3 regions of the Paenirhizobium cremeum genome follow, and region 2 is predicted to be linked to each of the others. Evidence: riboswitches for the same ligand, from Rfam matches in the RefSeq annotation. Region 2 holds a riboswitch; each other region holds the start of a gene.
What was found. A riboswitch is a leader RNA that binds a small molecule or an ion and turns the genes downstream of it on or off. The one in region 2 is predicted to bind cobalamin.
Positions count from the first base shown of each region.

Region 1: another riboswitch for cobalamin. It lies ahead of bluB (5,6-dimethylbenzimidazole synthase); the one in region 2 lies ahead of ACLBKR_RS02890 (aromatic ring-hydroxylating oxygenase subunit alpha).
Region 3: another riboswitch for cobalamin. It lies ahead of ACLBKR_RS04145 (ABC transporter ATP-binding protein); the one in region 2 lies ahead of ACLBKR_RS02890 (aromatic ring-hydroxylating oxygenase subunit alpha).

Region 1 covers NZ_CP180217.1:1,933,235-1,938,949, reverse strand. Annotated here, with positions in the region: gene ACLBKR_RS09715 (NAD+ synthase) at 1-288, shown strand, start outside; gene ACLBKR_RS09710 (TolB family protein) at 319-1,152, shown strand; cobalamin riboswitch at 1,195-1,397, shown strand; gene bluB (5,6-dimethylbenzimidazole synthase) at 1,443-2,150, shown strand; gene ACLBKR_RS09700 (DUF2865 domain-containing protein) at 2,279-3,307, opposite strand; gene ACLBKR_RS09695 (acyl-homoserine-lactone synthase) at 3,453-4,094, opposite strand; gene ACLBKR_RS09690 (helix-turn-helix domain-containing protein) at 4,226-4,972, opposite strand; gene ACLBKR_RS09685 (NADP-dependent malic enzyme) at 5,127-5,715, opposite strand, start outside.
Region 2 covers NZ_CP180217.1:614,413-620,127, forward strand. Annotated here, with positions in the region: gene ACLBKR_RS02880 (GGDEF domain-containing protein) at 128-1,201, shown strand; gene ACLBKR_RS02885 (DUF6656 family protein) at 1,296-1,901, opposite strand; cobalamin riboswitch at 2,210-2,419, shown strand; gene ACLBKR_RS02890 (aromatic ring-hydroxylating oxygenase subunit alpha) at 2,525-3,769, shown strand; gene ACLBKR_RS02895 (2Fe-2S iron-sulfur cluster-binding protein) at 3,771-4,853, shown strand; gene ACLBKR_RS02900 (BA14K family protein) at 5,185-5,622, shown strand; gene ACLBKR_RS02905 (transporter) at 5,677-5,715, opposite strand, start outside.
Region 3 covers NZ_CP180217.1:846,478-852,192, forward strand. Annotated here, with positions in the region: gene ACLBKR_RS04130 (YcgN family cysteine cluster protein) at 1-331, shown strand, start outside; gene ACLBKR_RS04135 (FecCD family ABC transporter permease) at 356-1,417, opposite strand; gene ACLBKR_RS04140 (ABC transporter substrate-binding protein) at 1,417-2,370, opposite strand; gene ACLBKR_RS04145 (ABC transporter ATP-binding protein) at 2,370-3,188, opposite strand; cobalamin riboswitch at 3,297-3,517, opposite strand; gene ACLBKR_RS04150 (DoxX family protein) at 3,709-4,212, opposite strand; gene ACLBKR_RS04155 (DNA-binding domain-containing protein) at 4,197-4,982, opposite strand; gene ACLBKR_RS04160 (DUF692 domain-containing protein) at 4,990-5,715, opposite strand, start outside.

The DNA of each region.
Region 1 (5,715 bases), 1.3 Mb from region 2:
CTGTCCAAGGCGCCGTCTGCGGAGCTTCGGCCGAACCAGACAGACCAGGATTCGCTGCCGCCTTATCCGGTGCTGGACGACATTCTCGAATGCCTCGTCGAAAAGGAGATGGGGGTCGAGGATATCGTGGCCCGCGGCCATGACGTCGCGACGGTGCACCGGGTGGAGCATCTGCTCTATCTCGCCGAATACAAGCGGCGACAGTCGGCCCCCGGCGTGAAGATCACCAAGAAGAACTTCGGCCGCGACCGGCGCTATCCGATCACCAACCGTTTCCGGGACCGCTGACGGCACGTCGGCGGCCTGGCTGGAGGGGACATGCGAAGCTCGCTCGAGATCTTCAATATCCGAACGCGCCGCCATCGCATCGTCTGGCAGACGGATCGGCTCATCGAGGCCCCGAACTGGTCGCCCGACGGCAGCTATCTGCTCATCAACAGCGACGGCCTGCTCTATCGACTGCCGCCCGACGGCAGCGAGGAGCCGCGGCAGATCGATACCGGCTTCGCGACCCGCTGCAACAACGATCACGGCATTTCGCCGGACGGCCGTTTCATCATGCTGTGCGACAAGGTCGAACATGGCAAAACGTGCATGTACATACTGCCGGCCGGAGGCGGGACGCCGGTGCAGGTGACGGAGAACCTGCCGTCCTACTGGCACGGATGGTCGCCGGATGGGCGTTTCGTCAGCTATTGCGGCATCCGCGACCAGATCTTCGACATCTACACTATCTCGATCGAAGGCGGCGAGGAGAGGCGTCTGACCTTCGGCGAAGGGCGTAATGACGGTCCCGACTGGTCTGCCGACGGGGCGTGGATCTATTTCAACTCCAGCCGCACGGGCCTGATGCAGATCTGGCGGGTCAGTCCGGACGGGCGTGACCTGCAGCAGTTGACCGACGACAATTTCGGCAACTGGTTTCCGCATCCCTCGCCGAAGGGGGACAAGGTCGTGCTGCTCTCCTACGATCCCGATGTCTTCGATCATCCGCGCGATCTTTCCGTCCGCCTTCGCCTGATGGACATGGATGGCGGCAACCTTGAGACGCTGTTCGAGCTCTTCGGCGGTCAGGGTACGATCAATGTGCCGAACTGGTCGCCCGACGGAGACGAGTTCGCCTATGTCCGCTACTTTCCCGCAACCGCCTGAAACCGTGTCGCAAACGACTGCTTGCATGGCTGCCTGCTTGCTGTAGAACCGTTTGTGTCAGGTGCCCGCGGACTGCCGCGGGAGAATCGGGAAGCCGGTGGAATTCCGGCACGTGCCCAACGCTGTGAGGTGGATGCTCAGCCGCTGGACCCCTTCGGGTCCGGACCACTGGCCGAAAGGCCGGGAAGGTCGCGCGGAGCAGATGAAGCCCAGTCAGAAGACCGGCCTGGCGGGATAGACTCGCCCTGCGTGGACGGCAGGCGGTTGCAGGCATTGTTGGGGATATGACGATGCGCAACGACGAACCGAACGATCATCTCGTAACGGCAGGCGCCTTTTCCGCCGAGGAGCGGGAGGCTGTATATCGTGCCATTCGCAGCCGCCGCGACGTACGCGACCAGTTCCTGCCGGAGCCCTTGCCGGACGAACTTGTCTGGCGCCTGCTGCAGGCGGCGCATGACGCGCCCTCGGTCGGTTTCATGCAGCCCTGGAATTTCCTGGTGGTGCGTGATGCGGCCCGGCGGGAAGCCGTCTGGCAGGCATTTTGCCGGGCCAATGGCGAGGCGGCGGCGATGTTTTCCGGAAAACAGCGCGAGACCTATCAGGCGCTGAAGCTCGAAGGTATTCGCAAGGCGCCGGTCGGCATCTGCGTGACCTGTGATCCGACCCGGGGCGGCCCGGTTATCCTGGGGCGGACACACAACCCGCAGATGGACAGCTATTCGACGGTCTGTGCCGTTCAGAACCTTTGGCTTGCGGCCCGCGCCGAAGGCGTCGGTGTCGGCTGGGTCAGCATCTTCCATCAGGCCGACCTCAAATCCATCCTCTCGATCCCCGATCATGTCGAGGTCATCGGTTGGTTCTGTCTCGGTTATGTCGACAGGCTGTTCGATCAGCCTGAATTGGCGGTGAGAGGCTGGAGGCAGAGGATTCCGCTGGAAGAGTTGGTGTTCGAGGAGGAATGGGGCGCTCGCCGCGACGGCGCCGCGAGCGGCTGACGCGGTCGTCGTGCAACGGGCGACTTGCTGGTGCGTTTCCAGCGAAAACGGAGTCACCTCAATATCTTATCCGTTTGTTTTCAAGCTGTTCCGGAAGAAGGGCAAGTGCCGCTCTTGGCGGCATCGCTCTATTGCTGCGGCTGCGGTCCCGGCGCTGCCGGATGCCTCAGGTCGATCTTGCCCTGGTCGGGGGCAAGGAAGGCGGGGCCGACGCGGCGGATCCTGCTGTTTTCCGGATCATAGGGGCGTTCGGCCGGTGCCGAGGACGCCTGTTGCGAGGGGGCGGTTACAGGGTCCCGAGGCTTTATCTCGATGATCGACGAATTGTCGTCCGGAATGGTCCCTGCGGCTCCGTTTGCCCGCATCTTTTCGTAATAGGCCGAGAGATTGCAGCCGCAGGCCGCCTTTTCGCCGCTCGGGCGGTTCAGATAGGAAAACGCGGTCGGCAATTCCCGATAGGGTTTGCCTGTTTCGGCCGAGACCATGTCGGAACTCTCACCTGAAAGCATCGAATGATAGTAGAGCTCCGTTTCCACCCCCGGACACATCTGCTGGCAGGTATCGGCGTCCCGTCGGAAGTTCATCGGGGAGGTGTTGGACGAAATCGGGAAGAAACCGCCGTCGCAGGTGCGGACGCAGAGCGTGCGGAGGTTTCCCATGCCGGTGGCGCTCTCAAGCGCGGCGGCCATCCGGTCATCCGTTCCGTCTGACGACGTAGGTTCCGCACGCTCCTGCGGTTCTTCGTTGCAGCCGTTCGCATCAAGGGCGGCAAGAATGCGTGCCCTGGTTGCCTCGTCGGGGCCGCTGTTGCGCAGAGCTTCCAGCTTGCCGGCGAGATCGCGCTTGTTCTCTTCCATCCTGGCAAGGGCCGTTGACAGGTCCGAGCAGTCATTGCCGCCGTCGGAGCGGATGACCACGATCGCCGAGGTGTCGCAGTGCAGGCGGCGCATGTCCTGCCGGGTCTTGCGGATCTCGATATTCTGTCGGGCTATCGCACTGGAATAACGGCGGAATTCGCTGCTGTTGGCGATGATCCGGCTGCCCGAGGCGAGTCCTTCCCGCAGTCTCTCGCAGACGTCCGAGGCCTGGGTGGCAAGCGGCTGACAGGCCAGAAAGGCGGCGAATGCCAGCAGAAATCGTTTCTTGCCGCGCTGCAAATCGTGTCCCCGGTCAGCTCTGTTCCACTTCGGCTCATATCCGATGAGCCTATAGGTAATCTGACCATAATTAGCGAGTGACGAAGTGCCAACCGGGAACACTTATTTGTGTTAACGGGCCTTGTATCTGCGCCCGGGCCGTGCGTCAGGCCGCACGCGCGCGGTCGAGCGCATAGGCTTCCTCAAGAACGCGACCGTCGATGGCGGCGATGGCCTTCATGCCAGCCAGCATCTCCGTATCGATTTCCCATCCGACCGCAACGGCGAAGACCGAACCGATCCTCTGTGGCTCGCCGATGCGTTCGCCCGGGCATCCCATGCGCCGGAACATGCGTTCGAGGAAGACGTCCGTGACCGTGACGATGTGCGAGATGCTGGAAGCAAGGCAAAGTTCGCCCACCCCGCACATCAGTTCGGCGGCGGCCACCGTCACCTGGTTGGATGCTCGGTCCTGGGAAATTTCCGGCTCGATGCAGAAACGGCTGGATTCCCAGACCGAGGCGCTGCGGATCTCGGGTTCCCCGCCCAGAAGAATGGGAAAGGTGTCGTCCAGCATATTGGGGCCGAGGGTGGGCAGCAGCCGCAGCGAGCCGCGCAGGCGGCCCTCGGGCGAATAGGAGAGAACGTAGACCGGGTTGGCGTCGTCATAGTGGTCGATCTCCCAGTCGCCCTTCACAGAGACGTCCCATTTCAGCAGATCGTGGAAGACCCGCTTGCGCAGGGTGTGCATCTCGGCGATCTCGGCCGAATGGCTTTCGCGGTTTGCGGCGGTAATAATCCTAATCATGGCGCTTTCCTTCCATAGTTGGAGAGGAAAAAATGCCGTACCGCCTAGGAATTTAAACTGTCGGTAGTGACAGTGCAAAATTATGCAATTCTTGATTATTATTGCGGCCCCTGACTACGGGCTATGGGACGCTAGCTGTCCTTCGAGCCGGTAATCAGCCCGCGCCAGACGGCTTCCGCCACGGCCTGGGTATTGGTGGCGACGTTCAGTTTTCTTCGGGCATTGGACATGAAGAACCGCACGGTGCGCTCCGAAATGCCGAGGATCATCGCGGTTTCCCAATAACTCTTGCCGGCTGCCGCCCAGGTCAACGCTTCGCGTTCGCGGGTCGTCAGCTGGTATTGTCGCCGGCCGGTCATCGAGCGGGGTGTCTGGCCATCGACGAGAGTGGCGTGGAAACGGGTCGCGAGGTCATGCAGGAAAGGATCGTTGTGGCGCCTGAAGCGTGCCCATTCCGTTTCCGGCATGTCCGCATTGACGGCCAGAAGGGCCGAGCGTCCCTCTCTTGCCACCAGAGGATAGACGGCCCCGCGCGGTGCGATGGCAAGCTCGGCGACAAGCTGCTGGAATGTTTCGAGACCAACGGTGTGCGTGGCGATCCAGGACCAGTCGAGCACCCCTATCGCGCCGAAGGCCTCCTGAACCGGTGGGCGGGTGATCCCTGCGGGCAGGGCGTTGACGGCGCGAACCGCAGCCGGCGCGAAAGTGTGGTGCAACCGGTGAAGCCTGGCCCCGGCCGGGGTTATGGACGCTTCGGCGTAGAGCAGATTGGCAAGGCCAAAGACCTTCTGCATCCTCTTGAAAAACTGTTGCGGTCGAACGCCCTTTTCACTCTCTAGCCAGTCCAGCAGGTCGAAATAGCCGCCCTGGTTCGTCATTCTGAAACCCTGAAATTACGTGGGTCGAGATTGGGCGGAGGGGTGGCCGTTGTCCAGCCGAATTTTAGGGGGCATTCATGGTGGGCAGCCGTGACCCGCGATCCCCGCCGCCGGGCGGCGGGGATATCATCATCTGCTTGTTCAAGGGCTTGTCTCAGCCGGGCTGTGACGCCTCGACCACGGCGAGTGCTGCCATGTTGACGACACCGCGCGAGGTGACCGAAGACGAGAGGATGTGAGCCGGAAGTGCCGCGCCGAGAAGGATCGGGCCGACATGCAGGGCATCCATCATCGTGCGCACGATACCGAGCGAGATGTTTGCTGCATCGAGATTGGGGAAGACCAGCAGGTTCGCTTCGCCGGTCAGCGTGCTGTTCGGCATGGCCCGCTTGCGCAGGCTTTCCGACAGCGCCGAACCGCCCTGCATTTCGCCGTCGACTTCCAGTTCCGGCGCCTGCTCGCGGATGAGCTTCAGGGCGTCGCGCATCTTGCGGGCGCTTTCGGAATCGCGTGAACCGAAATTGGAATGGGTGACGAGGGCTGCCCGTGGCGTGATGCCGAAGCGGCGGATTTCCTGTGCCGCGAGGATCGTCATTTCGGCGATTTCCGCGGCCGAGGGATTATAGGTCACGAAGGTGTCGGTGAAGAAGATCGCGCCGCGCTGGGAGATCAGCAGGCTGAGACCCGAGAAGGCGCACACGCCGGGCTTCTTGCCGATGATCTGGTGGACATCGCGCAGATGG
Region 2 (5,715 bases):
ATGCATTCGGGATCGCGGTCGACCGATATCTAAAACTTTATCCACCGATGTAACCGAAAGAAAGAAATGTTGCGCCTATAGTCCCGTTCGTTCGATCCTCACGCCTCTTCCCGTCGGAAAAAGAACCATGCAGCCAGTCAAGAATCCCGCCTCAAGCATTGCTCTTCGCGTTGCCACCGCCATGCATCAGATGGGAATTGACGGACTGCCGAGAAATTACGAACTGGTCTACGAGGCCTATGCGGGCAGCAATCCGGAACTGGTGCGCGATTTCATCGCGCTCGGCAAGGTGAAGACGCAGGAAGCCCTCGATGCGCTCGGCCGCAAATACCTGCCCCACCACCATGAGGACGGCCTTCTTGCCCGGCAGAACGGCCAGGTTCGCGCCGAGATGAGCAATTTCATCAATCTGCTGAACGAGGAGAAGGTCTCGCTCAGCGATTACGGCCGCCTCATCGGCGATGCTTCCAAGGTCATCCAGACGGTCGGGGAGGTGGATCACGCGGAACTCGGCCAGTCGATCAAGGCGCTGAAGGTCGCGACCGAAAAACGCGCCCACCAGAACAGCAATGTCGTTCGCGCCGTCGTCGACAAGACAGTGGCGCTGGCCGACATGCAACGGGAAGCCGAGGATGCCGAGGCCGCCAAGTTCGTCGATCCGCTGACCGGGCTTTCGAGCCGCCGCGCCTTCAACAAGGCCGTTGCCAAGGTTTACGCCAATCCGGAAATGCCGGTGCTGTGCGGCATCGCCATCGGCGAGATCGACGATTTCGCCCGCCTTTCCGAACAGATGGGGCCGGCCGTCGCCGACCGCTTCTTGAAGCAGGTGGCGAAGGTCATGAAGGCCGTGGCCGGCGACGGCGATCTCGCCTGCCGCTTCGATGCCGGCCGTTTCGGCATGCTGCTCTATACGTCCGATCAGGAAGAGGTGAGCCGCATCGTCGATCTCGTCCGTTCCAAGCTGAAGGCGACGGCGGTCGTCAATTCCGGCAATGGCCGCGCGCTCGGCCAGGTTCTGATGTCCTTCGGCATCTGCCTGTCGGCACAGGCGCCGAACGCCTTCGATTTTACCAGCTTCGCCGAAAAGGCGCTTGCCTCCTCCCGCGCCGCGGGCGGCAATACGGTCACCATCTACGGTTCGAGCGACTATGTGCCGAAGGACTGGCTGATCTACAAGAAGGCCCCGGTCGGGGGCTTCTGAGAGCGGCGGCTTCCGTCGCCGCCATACCATCATCCTTTCAGGAACGGCGAAACGGCCAGGAAAATGCGATTGGCTTCCGCTCGGGCGAGGGGACTCAGAGCCTTGCGATGATCTTGCGAAGGTCCGCGTCGCGAGCGCCGAGCATCAGCACGTTCTTCAGCGCTTCCTTCGGATCGTGGGTGCGAAACAGCAGGCCGTTCTCGCGGATCGAGCGGTCGATTGCCATGGATTTGGTCGACTGGTCCGGCTGGATCGCCACGGCGAAATACATGCGGGAATAATTCGTCCGGATCTGCTCGAAGAACTGCTCGCCTTCGCCCATCTCGGCAAAGAAGTTTGCGATGTAGAAAGCCCACTTCACGTCGGCGTATTTGGCGAAATTCGTCCGCGCCGCCGTGACGTGACAATAGCCGAGATGCGGGCTGTTCTCGAGCGTTTTGTGGAAGATCAGCTTCGGGAACTGGATCGAGCGGTGAAAGCCGTTGATCCGGCTGTGGGTGGCCTCGCCGGCGGCCTCGAGCCGGCGACCGGTGCGTTCGGCCACTTCCTCATAGGTCAGATACCGCTTTTCCTCCGGCAGCCAGTCTTCCCGTCGGCGCAGGATGCGGCCGGTGCGCAGAAACTCCGTATGCACCGCGCGTGAGGTCACTGGCGGCTTCGGGCCGGTCTTCGGGGCGGCGTAGTATCTCAGCTTCTGCATGGGCGTGGCTCGATCAGGAGGGGCGACCGGGATGATTCTAGAACGGGAGTGATTAACGACAATTTGTCGCAATTCTCCCTTTCGACGGTTTCGCGAGGCTTGCCATGCCGATAATGAGCCTGATGTCGCGGATCTCTCTTGTCATTTTGCGCCATCGTTTGCCCGGTTTTTCGGCAGTGGTTTTTATAATGCTATGAAAACATGCGATTTTCCCGGATGTATTCTTGAGGGTCGTCAATTGCGGGCATGTCGCAAACACTTGATGCGGTGTCGTTTCGCAATGCAGCGGGGCCTACGCAATTGTGATTAGATAATTTCAAGCTCAAGGTGCCGCCCGGCTAGGGAGGGCGGGAAATTGGGAAGCCGGTCGAAATCCGGCGCTGCCCCCGCAACGGTGGTGGAGAACAAGCGAAGGGCAAAAAGCCACTGGGAAAGTCTTCCTGGGAAGGCGCCCCACGCGGTCCGGCTTGCCGGACGTCTCCAGAGCCCGGAAACCAGCCTTGAGAGAAGTGATTGAAGGTCGCGGCGGGCGGCCCGAGACAGGTCCGGTCGGCTTCTTCCCGAAAGCCGCTCCCGTGCGTGTGCTCGTCCCTCGCCATTGCTGTTACGAAACGAGGACGACGATGGATTTGCAGAGCACGGTATTGCGCCAATTGAAGAACCGCCGCGAGGGCTTCAGCCTCGAGCAGCCATTCTATATCGACCAGGATTACTTCAAGCTCGACATGGAGACCATCTGGTATCGCGACTGGCTGTTCATCGGCCATGACTGCGAAATCCCGAAGGCCGGCAATTACTTCACCGTCCAGATCGGCGACTACCCGGTCGTTGTCGTGCGCGGCAAGGACGGCGTGATCCGCGCCTTCCACAACACTTGCCGCCATCGCGGGCACCGCGTCTGCACCAAGGAAAGCGGAGCTTCCGCCAAGCTCGTCTGTCCCTACCACCAGTGGACCTACGACCTCGACGGTTCGCTGGTCTTCGCCCGCCAGATGGGCGAGGATTTCGACAAGGCGCAGTTCGGTATGAAGCACGTCGCCTGCGAAAGCGTCGCCGGCTACATCTTCGTCTGCCTTTCCGAGGAGCCGTCCGATTTCGCCCCCGTCCGCGCGACGATCGAACCCTATATGAAGCCTCATCGCCTGTGGGAGGCCAAGGTCGCCCACAAGAACACGATCATCGAGAAGGGCAACTGGAAGCTCGTCTGGGAAAACAACCGCGAGTGCTACCACTGCGCCGGCAACCATCCGGAACTCTGCCGCACCTATCCGGAAGCGCCGACCGCGACCGGCGTCCAGGGTGCCAAGGACGATCCTTTCATCGCTGAGCACTGGGCCCGCTGCGAGGCCGCCGGCCTGCCGAGCGAGTTCACCATGGACCCGTCCGGCCAGTTCCGTGTCGCCCGCATGCCGCTGATCCAGGATGCCGAAAGCTACACCATGGACGGCAAGCGAGCCGTCAAGCGGCCGCTGTCGGACGACGTTCCGATTTCCCATATCGGCACCATGCTGCTGTTCCACTATCCGACCACCTGGAACCACCTGCTGGGCGATCACGCGATCTCCTTCCGTGTGCTGCCGATCTCGGCCGAGGAAACCGCCGTCACCACCACCTGGCTCGTCCACAAGGATGCGGTCGAAGGCGTCGACTACAAAATCGAGGACCTGACCCACGTCTGGAACATGACCAACGATCAGGACCGCGCCATCGTGGAAGAGAACGCCTTCGGCATCCGTTCTCCGGCCTATGAGCCGGGTCCGTATTCCGCCGACCACGAGGGCGGCGTCATGCAGTTCGTCGAATGGTATGCGAACTTCATGATAAACCGTCTGCAGGGCGACAAGGCTCGCCTGTCCGCGGTCGCCTGAGATGACAGTTGCCGTGACCTATCGCCATGTCGACGAGATGCGCCCCTGGTCGGACAGGGAGCATCGCCTTGAATGCGTGGCCGTGACGCCTGAAGCGCCAGACGTGATGACCTTCACGTTCCGGCCGGACCGGTCCGGTCACTGGTTCCGCTATCTGCCCGGCCAGTTCGTAACGCTGGAAATCCCGGTCGGCCCGGAGCCGGTAATGCGGACCTACACGCTGTCGTCGAGCCCTTCGCGGCCTTACACGGTCGCCGTGACCGTGAAGGCCCAGAAGGATTCGATCGGCACCCGCTGGATGTTCGACAATCTGAAGCCCGGAATGAAGCTGAAGGCGATCGGTCCGCTCGGCGATTTTTCCTATGCGAAGCATCCAGGCAGGAAATACCTCTTCGTCTCCGCCGGGTCCGGCATCACGCCGATGATGTCGATGACCCGCGACATGGGCGACCGTGCGCCGGACAGCGACATCGTGTTCCTCAACTGTGCCCGCTCGCCGGACGACATCATCTTCCGCTGGGAACTGGAGGCCAAGGCGCGCGAGATGCCGCACCTGACGCTCGGCTTCATCGTCGAGCAGATCACCCGCGGCCAGCTCTGGTCCGGTCTCAAGGGGCGCATCGACAAGGCGAAGATCGCGCTTCTCGCCCCCGACTTCCTCGAGCGCACCGTGTTCTGCTGCGGTCCGGAGCCGTTCATGGCGACGGTTCGCGAAGCCTTGTCGGGCGCGGGCTTCGACATGAAGAACTATTACGAGGAAGCCTTCCAGCCGGTCGCGCCGGAACCGCCGGTCGTGGTTGCCGATCATTCCGACGGGGCCGCCCCGACCAAGGTGTCCTTCGCAATGTCGGGCAAGGAAGGTCTCTGCGAACCGGGTCATACCGTTCTGCAGGCCGCGCGGGCGGCGGGCGTGCGCATCGGTGCGGCTTGCGAATCCGGCCTCTGCGGTACCTGCAAGGTGATGAAGCTCGCCGGCGAGGTCGAGATGAACCACAATGGCGGCATTCTCGATGACGAGATCGAAGAGGGTTACATCCTCGCCTGCTGCTCGCGTCCGAAGGGCGACATCGAAATCGAGGCTTGAGACGGCCGGCTTGCCGAACCGGACAGGTATCCGTGAGGGCGGTGGAGCGATCTGCCGCCCTTTTCCGTCAAGGTCGTTTAGGGCGGGTAATGGAACAATTCTGAGTAATTTGCGTTGTCCGGTGTCTGAAGCGAAGTTCGGGGCTGGGCTTCATCATGTTTTTCTACTGACAGTGACAGGCCGCAAGTTCCCTACAGCTTTCTGATGTTAATAGTGGGTTCAGGATGCGCCGGCTAGCTTGCCTTCATGTCTTGGCGATACCGTGATCTGGTCACCCGTCGTTCAAGGCTCGCCTTGTGCATTCTGTCACAGCAGGGAATGGAGAACTGACATGACAAACATGATGAAGCGCTGGGTGGCGATCGCCCTCGCCTCGGTTGTTTCGCTGACGAGCTTCGTGCCGACGCAGGCGATGCCGATCACGCCGCCGATCAAGACTCAGTCCGATGTCACGGTTGTTGACCATTACTACGGTCACTATCGCCGTCCGCCGCCGCGTTATTACCACGGCCATCGCGGCTATCGCGACTACCGTCCGGGCTACCGCCGCCACAATGATGGATGGTGGTATCCGCTTGCCGCCTTCGGCGCCGGTGTCGTCATCGGCGGGGCGATAGCTGCGCCGCCCGCCGCGCCGCGGCGTGCAACGGGCATCAACCCGCGGCACTATGAATGGTGCTATGCCCGGTATCGTTCCTACGATTCCTACAGCAACACCTTCCAGCCGAACTACGGCCCGCGCCGCCAATGCCTGTCGCCTTATTATTGAGGTCGGACATTTCGTTCGAACCTTCGATGCCCGGCCTCGGCCGGGCATTTTGTTTCAGAGGATGCCGGCCCGCCTGAGGATCAGCCATGCGGC
Region 3 (5,715 bases), 230 kb from region 2:
CACCTCCGTTGCCTGTCGCCTGCTCGACGGGGAAAGCTGTCGTTGCAAGGATTATGAAAACCGCAAGGCGACCGTGCCGGACTGCATCCAGCTCACCGTCAAGGGCGTGGACGAGATCGGCTGGCTGCCGCCGACCTGCGCCTACCGGCTGATCGGCGACGGCGAGGATCTCTACTGGTGGCATTATCTCGTTTCCGGCGACCGCGAGACGGTGCATGCGGCGGGCATCTCCGCCCGCGGCCGCACGGTGTCCGAAGAGGACGTCGATGTCGAGGACTTCGAGGACTACGTGGTCGACTGGCCGCTGAGGGTGGGAGAGGGCGGCCGCTGAACGCCGCTGCCGCCGGGTGATGCGCTATCCGGCAGACCGGTTGCCGCGCATCAGGCCGATGAAGAAGATGCCGCCGGCAAGGCCGGTGATGATGCCGATCGGCATGTCCTGGGGCGGAATGATGATGCGCGCGGCGATGTCGGCGACCACCAGCAGGATCGCCCCGGCGAGCGCCGACAAAGGCAGCACCCGCCGGTAATCGCCGCCCACGACCCCGCGCACGATATGCGGCACCATCAGCCCGACGAAGGAGATGATGCCGGAAAACGCGACGGCGGCGCCGGTCAAAAGGGCGCAAACGACGAAGGTCGCCAGCCGGAAGCGGCCGGCGTTGAGGCCGAGCGTCGTCGCACTCTCGTCGCCGAGCGTCATGGCGTTGAAGTTGCGGGCGTTGAGGAAGATGTAGAGGCCGCATCCGAAAAGGGCCGCCAGCGGGTAGGGCAGGTGCGACCACTGGGCAAGGCCCAGCCCGCCCAGCATCCAGAAGACCACGGTATGGGTGGCGCGGGGATCGCCGAGCAGGATCGCGAGGCTTCCGAGCGAGGAGATCACGAAGGAGATCGCCACGCCGGAAAGGATCAGCCGGCCCGCATCGGCGGAATGCGTGAAGCGCGCCGTGGCGATCACCAGCGCCGTGCTGCCGAGAGCCCCCGCGAAAGCGAAGAGCGGCACCGTCACCGCCCCGAGGATCATGCCGGTATGCAGCATGGCGACGATGGCGCCGAGGGCCGCCCCTGAGGATATGCCGAGCAGATGCGGATCGGCGAGCGTATTGCGCGTCACCGATTGCAGCGCGGCGCCGACGAGCGCCAGGCTCGCGCCGATCGTCGCGCCGAGGATGACCCGCGGCGCCCTGACTTCCCAGACGATGTTGTCGCGGCCCGCCGACCAGCTTGCCTCTATTCCCTCGATCCCGAGATGGCTGGCGACGACCTTCCAGACGACATCGAGCGGAATGCCCGTGGAGCCGACGCTGACGCCGAACAGCATGGTGCCGCCAAGGGCGAGCGCCAGGCCGGCGATCAGCAGCGGCATGGCGTGGATCAGTGCGTGGCGCGGACCGCGGACGAAATTCCGATGACTCATCAGTTGCTCTTCGGATGGAAGGCGGTGGCAAGCGCCTTCACCGCCTCGATATTGCGCGGGCCGGGCGTGGCCTGGGCATAGGGCAGGATCACGAAACGGTTGTTCTTCACCGCCGGAATATCCTTGAAGGCTGGGTTCCGGCGCATGAAATCGATCTTCTCCGCTGCGCTGACCGCGCCGTAATCGACAATCAGCACGATATCGGGATTGCGCTCGATGACCGGCTCCCAGCCGACCTCCGTCCAGCTCGTTTCGACATCCTCCATGATGTTCCTGCCGCCGGCCGCCTCGATGAGCGCCGTCGGCATGGCGAAGCGGCCGGCGGTGAACGGCTTTTCCTCGCCGGAATCGTAGACGAACACCTTCGGCGCCTCGCCCGCGCCGGCGACGGTCGCCGTCGCCGCCGCAATCTCCCGCTTGTAGCCGTCGACCAGCGCGGCCGCCTTTTCCTCGACGCCGAAGATGCGCCCGATGTTGAGGATGTCGTTGTACATGTCGTCCATGGACGACTTGTCCTTCTTCATGATGTGGATGCAGCTTTCGGTCAGTTCATAGACCTTGATGCCGAGGGGTAAGAGCGTGTCCGGGGTGAGCTCTCCCCCGACCTTGAGGCCGTAGTTCCAGCCGGCGAAGAGGAAGTCGGCGTCGGCTGCGAGCAGCACTTCCTTGGTCGGCCGCTGCGGCGCCAGTTCCGGCAGGCTGCCGAGGCGCTCCTTCAGCGCGGCGTCCATCTTGTACCATCCGGAAATGCCGGAATAGCCCGCCATGTTGCCGGTGAGGCCGAGCGCCAGCATCATCTCCGTCAGGTTGATGTCCTGCGAGACCGCGCGCTTCGGCGCCGCCTCGAAGGTGACGTCGCGATTGCAGCTTTTGACCGTGACGGGAAAGCCGGATGCTGCCGCCATGGAGGCGGCAAGGCTGAAGGTGGCGGCAAGAAGAAGGGCTAGGCGCATCAGATACTCCCCTGAACATGCGTTTCGAGATGAAAGGAAAAGCGGGGACGGCCGGTCGCCGGATTGCGGTCGATCACGGTTTCCACGGAAAAGGTTTCGCGAATGGCATCGGGCGTCAGGACGCCGGCGGCGGGACCGCAGTCGACCTGTCGTCCGTCGCGCAGCACCAGAACCCGGTCGGCATGGGCCGAGGCGAGGGCGAGGTCATGCAGCGATACGATGACGGTCGTCGGAAGCGCCGACAGCAGGGCGAGCACCTCGAGCTGGTGGCGAATGTCGAGATGATTGGTCGGCTCGTCGAGGATCAAAAGGTCCGGCTTCTGCACCAGCGCCTTGGCGATCAGCACGCGCTGCTTTTCCCCGCCGGACAGCGAGGTGAAGGACCGGTGCGCCAGATCGGCAAGGTTCAGGAGGTCGAGCGCCGCGCCGATGGCGAGACGGGTCTCCCTGCGGTCAGCTTTTCCGGCATGGGGCGCAAGGCCGAGTTCGACCACCTCGGCGACCGTCAGCCCGAAATCGCCGGCCGGCTCCTGCAGGACCGTCGCCACGCGCCGGGCGACATTGCGAAGCGGCATCCGCCAGATATCCGCGCCGTCCAGCGAGATACGCCCCGCAAGCGGCCGATGAAAGCGGTAGAGGCAGCGCAGCAGGCTGGACTTGCCCGCGCCATTCGGGCCGACGATGGCGAGCATTTCGCCGGCGGAAACGGAAAAGCCGATATCCCGGACGATCGGCGCACGCCGCGAGGGCCCCCACGCGAGATCCTCCACGAGGAGCGCGGCGGGACTAGCTCCGTGAAGATAGGGTGAAAGCTCCATCGCAAGCCTCCGCGAACGCACGGGGGCTCAAGCGAGAATCAGTCGGGCAAAGATCGGAAGAGAAATCTACAATCGCCATCGTCATTCCCCCAGGCACACCCCGGCCAGGTTTCGTTGATCGTCGACGGCAGGTCTCCTGACTCACGGGTCAAAGCGCCTTCGCACCTTCCCAGCCTTTCGGGCCAGTGGCGCATGTTGCGAAGGAACTCGCCGTTCACAGTTGCGGGGGCAGCCACGGATTTGCGCCCTGATGGGTACGTCGCACCGTGTTCCCTTTTAATCCCCTGAAAGCGTATGCCGTTGGGGGAACCTTCAACGACCGGCATGTAACTTTGTAACGGCCATGAAGTCAACTGCCGATATCAGGTTTGTAAGGCTTCGGGCGCGAAGGGGCCTCCTTCCGCCAAAAGCACAAGCGACAAACAACGTCCAATCGCCGATCCCCTCCCGTGTCGGGAGGGGCATCCCTGATGTGGTCCTCGGGTGCTTCCTTGATCGGGCGGGGATATCGCAGCGGATTTCAGGCGGTGCGGCCGGTGGATGCGCCGTTTCGCTCGAGGCGCTGTGCGATCAGGTGGTCGAGGGAAAAGAGGCCCGGCCCGCGGGCGATGACCACGAGCAGGCAGGCGGCCCAGGTGCCGTGGGTCGGCCAGGCGTCCGGATAGACGAAGATTTCGATCACCAGCGTCATGCCGAGCAGCGCCAGGGCGGAGAGACGGCTGGCAAGTCCCAAGACCAGCAGGACCGGAAAGAGATGTTCGGCAAACGCGGCCATGTGGGCGGCAAGCCATGGGCTGAGCAGCGGCAGCCTGTATTCGTTCTCGAACAGATAGATCGCATTTTCCGAGACGCGCCAGCCGTCGAGCTTTGTCTGGCCCGACTGCCAGAAGACGCCGGCAATCGAAAGCCGTGCGACCAGGGCGATGAAGCCGTTCGGAATGCGTTCGAGCATTGCTATGCCGGAGAGCGCTCTGTGCAGGAGCGGCTGGCCCTGCGCCGGGGCCATGGTCATCGGATGTGGCATGGGTTTTCCTCCCTGATCGTGATGTCGATGAATGCGCCGCTGGCCAGGAGTGTGGCGAGAGCGGCCGCAAGGTTGAAGGCGTCCGTCTCCCGGACGGCGAGGTCGGCGGCTTCCGCCAGCGAAAGGCCCCGGACGAGCGCGTCGAAGAAGGCGGCGGCGCCGGGCGGCAGACGATGAACTTCGACGGTCATCGCCGGACGCGCGATGAGGGCGTCCTCGCCCGCCCAGTCGTCGACCGGCGCAAGCTCCGCCTCGCCGGCATTCATCGCCCAGATGGTGACGGCGGGATGGGCGAAGCGCAGGACGGCGAGGGACGGATGCGGCGTGAAGGTGAGATCCGCCAGCCGTTCGGCAGGCACCTGCGCCAGCGTTTCCGCCGCCAGCGGCACGGCATCGGCTGCATGATAGGCGTGCCCGCGGGCGATCTCCAGCCGGATGACGTCGGGCAGGTAGGGCAGGCCCGCCGCCGGCGCGAAGGTCGAGACGAAATCGGCGAAGCCATCGCCATAGTGCATGAGCAGCGGAGAGCGAGGCGGATGCGCGGCGATATATGCCGCGGCCATGGCGGCGAAGAAATCGGGTCCGACGATTGCCTCGCTCGCTGGAAAACGCGACGCAAGCGCCGCAGTGAGCCCGGCGCGCACATTGTTGCGATAGATGGAAAAGCGCCGTTCCGGCCGCGCGCCGGTCCATGCGCGCAGCCCGGCGGGAACGGGACTTGTCCAGTCGGCAAGGGCTTCGGCGAAGCGCGCCTGTGTCGTTGCGGTCATGGCGGCCTCACGCGGCATGGCCGCGGCGCGCACGGCCGAGCACGGCTTCGGCGGCCTGCGCCTCGGCAAGCAATATCGGCCATTCCGGCACGTCGTTATCCCACTCAATCAGGGTGGCGACCGGGCCGGTGCGCGACAGGACGGTTTCGTAGAGCGCCCAGACCGGGTCCTTGACCGGTGTGTCGTGCGAATCGACGAGCAGCGGTGCGCCGGCATCGTCCAGAGTCTCGGAATGGCCGCTCAGATGGATTTCCCGCACATGCGCTAGCGGGAAGCCGGCGAGATAGGCGCAAGGGTCGAGATTGTGATTGGTCGAGGCGACGAAGACGTTGTTCACGTCGAGCAGCAGGCCGCAGCCCGTGCGCCGGGCGATCTCCGACAGGAATTCGGTTTCGGCAAGCGTGCTTTCCTCGAAGAGCAGATAGGTCGCCGGATTTTCCAGGAGCATCTGCCGGCCGAGACGCTCCTGCACCATGTCGATGTGTTCGACGACCTGGCGCAGCGTCTCGTCGGTATAGGGAAGCGGCAAGAGGTCGTTCAGGAAGACCTCGCCATGGCTCGACCAGGCGAGATGTTCGGAAAAGCTGTCCGGTTCGTAGCGGTCGCAGAGGGTTTTCAGCCGGGCGATGTGCTCGCTGTCCAATGGCTGCATTGCGCCGATCGACAGACCGACACCGTGGATGGAAAGCGCGTAGTCGGCCCTGATGCGGGCCAGCCTGGCATGTGGCGGGCC